Regions from separate parts of the Microbispora sp. CA-135349 genome, predicted to be linked through region 1. Evidence: riboswitches for the same ligand, from Rfam matches in the RefSeq annotation. Region 1 holds a riboswitch; the other holds the start of a gene.

Region 1 (3,795 bases):
CACGTCGTTCCTGCTGGAGGCGGCGGCCGACTACGCGGAGGGCCTGGCCGCGTTGTACCCCTGCATGTGGGGCTACTCGACGCTCGGCCGGATCCTGGCCGCCGACCCGCCCGCCGAGCCCCGGTACAAGGCGTGGGTGGACACCTACGCCGACCCCGGGTTCGCCACCCTCGCCGAGCGCATCGCCGTGATGATCGACGAGGCGGCTCCCGACCCGGCGCGCGCCAGGGAGCTGTTCGTCCGGGGCATGGAGCACGAGCTCGCGTTCTGGGACGTCCCCTGACCGCGCGGGTTAGTGTGAAGGCATGCCGGAGCTGCCCGAGGTCGAGGCGCTCGCCGAGTTCCTCCGCGAGCACGCCGTCGGCCATGCCGTCGTCGGCGTCGACGTGACCGCCATCCAGGCGCTCAAGACCGTGAACCCGCCCGTCACCGCGCTCGCAGGGCTGCTCGTCACCGGCGTGGCGCGGCGAGGCAAGTTCCTCGACGTCGACTGCGACGGCCTGCACTTCGTCACCCACCTGGCCCGGGGCGGCTGGCTGCGCTGGCGCGACGACCTCACGGGCGCGCGGCCGGTGCGGCCGGGCAAGGGCCCGCTCGCGGTCCGGGTGAGGCTGTCGCCGGGCGAGGACGGCCGCGCCCCCGGGTTCGAGCTGACCGAGGCCGGCACGCAGAAACGCCTGGCCGTCTACGTGGTGCGCGATCCCGGGGAGGTCCCCGGCATCGCGGGCCTCGGGCCCGACCCGCTCGCCGAGGAGTTCACCCCGGACCTGCTCAAGACGATCGTGGGCGGCAGCCGCGCGCAGATCAAGGGCCTGCTGCGGGACCAGAAGGTGATCGCGGGCATCGGCAACGCCTACTCCGACGAGGTGCTGCACGTCGCGAAGATGTCCCCCTTCAAGGTCGCCGGCACGCTGACCGACGGCCAGATCGCCGATTTGCACGACGCGATCGTGAGCACGCTGCGGGACGCGGTCGGGCGGGCCAGGGGGCTGGCCGCCAAGGACCTCAAGTCGGAGAAGAAGTCGGGCCTGCGCGTGCACGGCCGTACGGGCGAGACGTGCGAGGTGTGCGGCGACACGATCAGGGAGGTGTCGTTCGCCGACTCGTCGCTGCAGTACTGCCCGGCCTGCCAGACCGGTGGCAAGCCGCTGGCCGACCGCCGGCTGTCGCGCCTGCTGAAGTAGCGCCGCTGAAGTAGCGTCGGCGACCACCGAGGATCACAGCTGCAGGTCCGGGCCCGGGCACGGGTGTCGTGCCGCCACAATGGGCGCATGACATTGCCGGAAATCACCCCTGACGCCCTGCCCGACGACGCGTACCTGCTGGACGTCCGCGAAAACGAGGAGTGGGTGGCCGGCCACGCCCCCGGCGCCGTTCACATCCCGCTCGGTGAGCTGCAGGTGCGGCTGGACGAGGTGCCGCACGACCGGCGGGTGTACGTGGTCTGCCGGGTCGGCGGCCGGTCGGCGCACGCGGCGATGTGGCTCAACCACATCGGCAGGGACGCCGTCAACGTGGACGGTGGCATGCAGTCCTGGGCCGCGGTCGGACGCCCGATGGTGAGCGAGACTGGCGCGGCGCCCTACGTCGCGTAGAAACCCAGGCCGGCGCGGGCAGCGGGCGGCGTGGGAACCAGGCCGGCGCGGAAACAGGCGGCGCAGGCTTAGGAGAACGGTCAAAGTAGTGCCATAATCGCAAAGACATCATCAATACTCGCGGGAGCTCGGGCGTGACCGGGCTGAGAGGGCGGATCGAAGTCGTGCCGCCGACCGCATGAACCTGTCCGGATAATGCCGGCGTAGGGAGCGTGTGATGACTTCTGCCGTCGTCGACGACGCGCACGCGGAGGTTCCGCTCACCCTGGACGAGGCGGCCCCGAGAAATCTGGGCCTGCTCGATCAGGGGGCGTTCTGGGCCAACCTCGGGGTGAGCCTTCTCGGCTTCTCCGGGGCGCTGTTCCTGCTCGACCCGCTGGGCGGGAAGCCGCTCACGTTCACCGCCGCGGTCCTGGCCGCCGTCGTCGGCAGCCTGGTCGGGACGGCGATGGTCGGCCTGGCCGCGATCCCCGGCACGCGGACCGGCCGCCCCGCGATGGTGCTGCTGCGCGGCCTGTTCGGGGCCCGGCTCTCGTACATCCCGACCGTGCTGAACATCGTGCAGATGCTCGGCTGGGGCGCCTTCGAGCTGTGGGTGATCGCCAACGGCGCGCAGGCGCTGTTCGGCACGGCGGTGCCGTACGCCGTGTGGGCGGTCGCGGCGGGCGCGCTGACGATCGCGCTGACGATCCGGCCGCTCGGCGCGCTGCGGCTGCTGCGCCGCTACGTCACCGCGGGCGTCGTGATCGCGATGATCTGGCTGTCGGTCGCCCTGTTCGCTCAGGGGCCGTCCGTGGGGGGCGGCTCCTGGGACGCCTTCGCCCCCGCGGTCGACTACGTCATCGCGCTGTCGGTGTCGTGGGTGCCGATGGCGGCCGACTACGCCAGGCACTCGCGGTCGAGCGGCGCGGCGTTCACCGGCGTGGTGGCGGGATACACGATCGCCCAGGTTGCCTGTCTGGCCCTCGGCATCGCCGCGCTCGCCCTGGTCGGCAACGACGAGAACAAGGTGTGGGATCCGTTCGTGGCCGCTCCTCTCGGGGTCGTGTTCTTCGGCATCCTGGTGCTGCGCGAGGTCGACCAGTCGTTCGCGAACGTCTACTCGACGACGGTGTCGATCCAGAACCTCGCCCCGCGCTGGGACCGCCGGGTGATCTCGGTGGTGATCGGCGTGCTCACCACGCTGATCGCGCTGTTCGCCGACGTGAACTCCTACGGCGCGTTCCTGAGCGTGATCGGGGCGGTGTTCGTGCCGATGTTCGCCGTCCTCGTGGTCGACTACTTCCTGCTCGGCGGGGCCGCCCGGTGGAACACGGCAGAGGACGCCCCCTCCCGCTGGCTCATGGTCGCGCCGTGGATCCTCGGGTTCGCGGCGTACTGGATCGTGACGTCCACCCCCACCGTCGGCTGGTGGGACGGGTTCTGGACCGACGTCCGCCTCGCTCTCGGGTTCGTCCACCAGCCCTGGATGAACGCCGCGCTCGCCGCCTTCCTCGTCGCCGCGCTGGTGACCGCGGCGCTGTCCGTCCCGGCCCGCCGCCTGCGGTCGCGCCGTTAGAGGGGGCCTGCCTCTCACCCCAGCCGGCTTCGCCCTGGGGCCGGCGTGTTTCCCGGGCCGGTGTGTTTCTCGGGCCGGCTTCTCACCCAGAGGCAAGCGAGTTGCAAGACGACGCCCCAAGACTGCCGCTCAGGGAAAGGCCCGCTCCGGCCTTCACCGTCAGAGAGGCCGTGGGGGCAGTGCAATTCGGGGTTCTGGGTCCTTTCGAAGTGCGGGACGGCGAGGTGCCGGTCGGCGTCGGAGGCCCGCGGCAACGGGCCGTCCTGGCCCGGCTGGTGCTCGCCGCCGGCGCGGTCGTCTCCACGGACACATTGATCGAGGACCTCTATCACGGCAGGCCGCCGGCCACCGCACTCGAGTCGATCCACGTCTACGTGTCGAACCTGCGTCGTGTCATCGAACCGCAGCGGGCGCCGCGCACCCCTCCCCGGCTCCTTGTCGCGAAACGCCCGGGCTATCTGCTCGCCACCTCGGACGTCGACGCCCTGCGGTTCGGCGGGCTCGTCGCCTACGCGGAACGCAGGCCACCCGCCCGGGCGCTCGCGCTGCTCGACGACGCGCTGGGGCTCTGGCGCGGCCGGCCGTACGCCGACTTCGCGGGCGAGCTCTGGGCCGTCACCGAGGTGAACCGCCTCCACGAGC
Region 2 (3,795 bases), 2.8 Mb from region 1:
GGTCTCCCGGTCGATCTTCGCAACAGTAAGCGTCACGGATCCACCTTTACCACAGCGGAGCTGCCGGGAAACACCTCGATTACGTCATAATGCAGTCGCGGAGCGGCACGGCCGGGTCGGCCACCCGCGTGGGATCGAGCCGCCGACCGCTCTCGACGATCCGGCGGCCCTGCACCACGTCGCGCGGCCGGTCGACGGTGAGCACCGCGGCGAGCCGGTCCTCCGCCGTCAGCCAGCACACCGCCCACTTCGCGTCCGTACGCGGGTCGCCGCGCAGCAGCACGCGGTCACCGGCCTCCCGATGACCGGCGAACTGCACCATGTGACCGAACTGCTCCGACCAGAAGTACGGCACGGGGTCGTAGACCGCCTCCTCGCCCAGCAGGGTGGCGACGGCGGTGTCGGGAGCCTGGAGCGCGGTGTCCCAGTGCTCGACCCGCAGCCGGGTGCGGAACCTGCGCGACCACCAGTTCGCGCAGTCGCCCACCGCCACCACGTTGGGCAGCGACGTGCGCAGGTGCTCGTCGACGGCCACCCCGTCGTCGAGCCGGACGGCCGAGCCCTTCAGCCAGTCGACGGCCGGGCGCACGCCGACGCCGGTGACGATCACGTCGGCCGGCACCCGGGCGCCGGACATGAGCGTGAGGCCGTCGGCGTCCACGGTGCCGACCATCGCGCCGAGAAGCAGTTCGACGCCCGCCCGCGCGTACCAGGAGGCCGTGTGGCTGCCGACGGCGGGCCCGAGCGCCACGGCGAGCGGGCTCTCCCCCGCCTCCACGACGGTCACCCGGCAACCGGCCCTGGCCGCGGCCGTGGCGACCTCGGCGCCGATCCAGCCGGCCCCGACGACGGCCACGCGGGCGCCGGGGACCAGCCGCTCGCGCAGCGCCAGCGCGTCGTCGATCGTGCGCAGCACGTGCTGGACGCCCTCGCCGCGCAGGCGGATCGGCGTGGCGCCGGTGGCGATGACCAGGCCGTCGTAGTCCAGCTCGCCCTCGGTCGTCTCCAGCACGCCGTCACGCAGGCCCTTGGCCGCCGTGCCGAGGCACAGCCGCACGTCGAGGGCGTCGAGATCGGAGTCGACCACGGTCGAGTCGGTGCCTCCCAGCAGCACCGCCTTCGACAGCGGGGGCCGGTCATAGGGGCGATGGTGTTCCTCGCCGATGAGCGTGATGCGGCCGGTGAATCCACGGGCCCTCAACGCCTCGATGCTTCGCACGCCGGCCAGGCCGGCACCCACCACCACGACGTGATCCACAGCTTGACCATAGATTGTCAACCGGGGCCCTGGCCAACGGGCCCCCCATAACGAGTTGGGCAATTGACGCGCACTTTCGCGGGGGCCTGCGTTGTGAGGAAACGCCGCGTACCCGCCGGACCGCCCGGGTCCGGACGTTCGCGTGCGACGGCCGCCGGTCCGGCGATAGGCCGTTATGGGCGACGTACTACGCTGGTGGGCGTAAGACGCGCGGGAGCCCGGCGGACCGGGCTGAGAGGAGAGCGCGAGGCTCTCGACCGCCCCGACCTGATCCGGGTAATGCCGGCGAAGGGAGCGCTGTGTCCCGCACATCGCCATCCGATGCCCAGTCCGGCTACGACGTCGTGATCGTGGGTGGCGGCGTGACCGGCCTGGCCGCCGCCTGGCGCACGGCGCGGCGGGGCCTGTCTGTGGCGGTGGTGGACCCCGCACCCGGAGGCGGCGCCACGTACGCGTCGGCCGGGATGCTCGCGCCGGTCAGCGAGGTGACCTACACGGAGGAGCCGCTGCTGCGGCTCGGCCTCGCCTCGCTGGCGGCGTGGCCGGCGTTCCGCGCGGAACTGGAGGACGAGACCGGCGCCGACCTCGACTACCGCACCGAGGGCACGCTCGAGGTCGCCCGCGGCGCGGACGACATGGCCTACCTCGACGACCTCGCGGCCTTCGAGCGGACGCTCGGCCTGCGGGTCGAGCGGCTCACCGGGCGCGAGTGCCGCTCCTTCGAGCCCATGCTCTCCCCCTCCGTACGGGGCGGGCTACTCGCCCGCGACGACGCCTGGGTCAACCCCCGCAGGGTCGTGCGCGCCCTGCTCACGGCGTTCGAAAAGGCGGGCGGAACGCTGGTGACCGAGCGCGTCGCCGGGATCGACGACTCCGGGACGGGCGGCCCGTCCGTGCGGCTGGAGTCCGGCGCCGCCGTCGCCGCGGGCCAGGTCGTCGTGGCGGCCGGATCGTGGTCGGCGTCCCTGCTGCCCGGCCTGCCGGTACGCCCGATCAAGGGAGAGATCCTCCGGCTGCGCGGGCCCCGCGGGTTCCTCAGCCGGTGCGTCCGGGGGCTGGTGCACGGCTCCCCCGCCTACCTGGTCCCCCGGGGCGACGGCGAGATCACTTTGGGGGCCACGTCGCAAGAGCTGGGGTACGACGCGCGGGTCACCGCCGGCGGTGTGTACGAGCTGCTGCGCGACGCCCGCGAACTGGTGCCCGGCATCACGGAGCTCGAACTGACCGAGACGACGGTCGGCTTCCGCCCCGGCACGCCCGACAACCTGCCGCTCATCGGCCCGGCGGGGCCGCCCGGCGTGTTCGCGGCGACCGGGCACGGACGCAACGGGGTGCTGCTGTCCCCGATCACCGCCGACGCCGTCGCCGCGTTCCTGACCGGCGGCGAGGCGCCCTCCGTCGCCGGATTCTGCGATCCAGGGAGATTCAGCGAGTGAAAGTCACGATCAACGGAGGCGCGGCCGAACTGCCGGACGGCGCCACGGTCGGCGACGCCGTACGGACCCTCACGTCCCTCACGTCAGGGGTCGCGGTTGCGGTGAACGGCGAGGTGGTGAGCCGGAGCGCCTGGGACTCCACTTATGTGGCGGACGGGGACGGCGTCGAGGTGCTGACCGCCGTACAGGGAGGATGAGCATGACCGACGACGTCTTCGTGCTGGGCGGGGAGAAGTTCACCTCGCGTCTCATCATGGGCACCGGCGGCGCGCCGTCACTGGAGGTGCTCGACCAGGCGCTGGAGGAGTCCGGCACCGAGCTGACGACCGTCGCGATGCGCAGGCTCGACCCGGCGTCGCGCGGTTCGGTGCTGGACGTGCTGCGCGCACGCGGCATCAAGGTGCTGCCGAACACGGCGGGCTGCTTCACCGCCGGGGAGGCCGTGCTGACCGCCCGCCTGGCCCGCGAGGCGCTGGAGACCGATTGGGTCAAGCTGGAGGTCATCGCCGACGAGCGGACCCTGCTGCCCGACCCGATCGAGACCTTCGACGCCGCCGAGCGGCTGGTCGCCGACGGTTTCGTGGTGCTGCCGTACATCGGCGACGACCCGGCGCTGGCCCGCAGGCTCCAGGACGCCGGGTGCGCCGCCGTGATGCCCCTGGGCGCCCCGATCGGCTCCGGGCTGGGCATCCGCAACCCGCACAGCATCGAGCTGATCGTCGAGGCCGCCACGGTTCCGGTGATCCTCGACGCCGGCGTCGGCACGGCCAGCGACGCCGCGCTGGCGATGGAGCTGGGCTGCGACGCCGTGCTATTGGCGAGCGCGGTGACCCGGGCGCACCGGCCGGACCTGATGGCCGCCGCCATGCGGCAGGCGGTCACGGCCGGGAGGCTGGCCCGTCTCGCCGGGCGGATCCCGCGCCGGCGCTACGCCGAGGCGTCCTCCCCCGGCCGCCCGTCCTGAACCCCGCCGCTCCTCCTTTCCCGCCCGTCCGTCCCGGGACCGTTCCGGGCTGTTCCCCGGGCGGCGGGAAGGGGCGGAATCCAGGTCTGGTAAGCCCGGTTTTCGCAAACGGCACGGCTTTTCGGACGGCCGGGACG

The links. Region 1 has a riboswitch for thiamine pyrophosphate ahead of ACQPZZ_RS01190 (purine-cytosine permease family protein). Riboswitches for the same ligand answer to the same signal wherever they lie in the genome.
Region 2: it holds a riboswitch for thiamine pyrophosphate, as region 1 does, so the genes downstream of both, thiO (glycine oxidase ThiO) here and ACQPZZ_RS01190 (purine-cytosine permease family protein) in region 1, are expected to answer to the same signal.

What each region holds. Positions count from the first base shown of each region.
Region 1 is NZ_CP192001.1:243,570-247,364, forward strand. It holds gene ACQPZZ_RS01175 (TenA family protein) at 1-283, shown strand, start outside; gene ACQPZZ_RS01180 (Fpg/Nei family DNA glycosylase) at 306-1,184, shown strand; gene ACQPZZ_RS01185 (rhodanese-like domain-containing protein) at 1,272-1,595, shown strand; TPP riboswitch at 1,706-1,822, shown strand; gene ACQPZZ_RS01190 (purine-cytosine permease family protein) at 1,813-3,153, shown strand; gene ACQPZZ_RS01195 (BTAD domain-containing putative transcriptional regulator) at 3,363-3,795, shown strand, end outside.
Region 2 is NZ_CP192001.1:3,055,071-3,058,865, reverse strand. It holds gene ACQPZZ_RS14385 (Rv2175c family DNA-binding protein) at 1-36, opposite strand, end outside; gene ACQPZZ_RS14380 (NAD(P)/FAD-dependent oxidoreductase) at 80-1,258, opposite strand; TPP riboswitch at 1,459-1,569, shown strand; gene thiO (glycine oxidase ThiO) at 1,558-2,694, shown strand; gene thiS (sulfur carrier protein ThiS) at 2,691-2,891, shown strand; gene ACQPZZ_RS14365 (thiazole synthase) at 2,894-3,658, shown strand.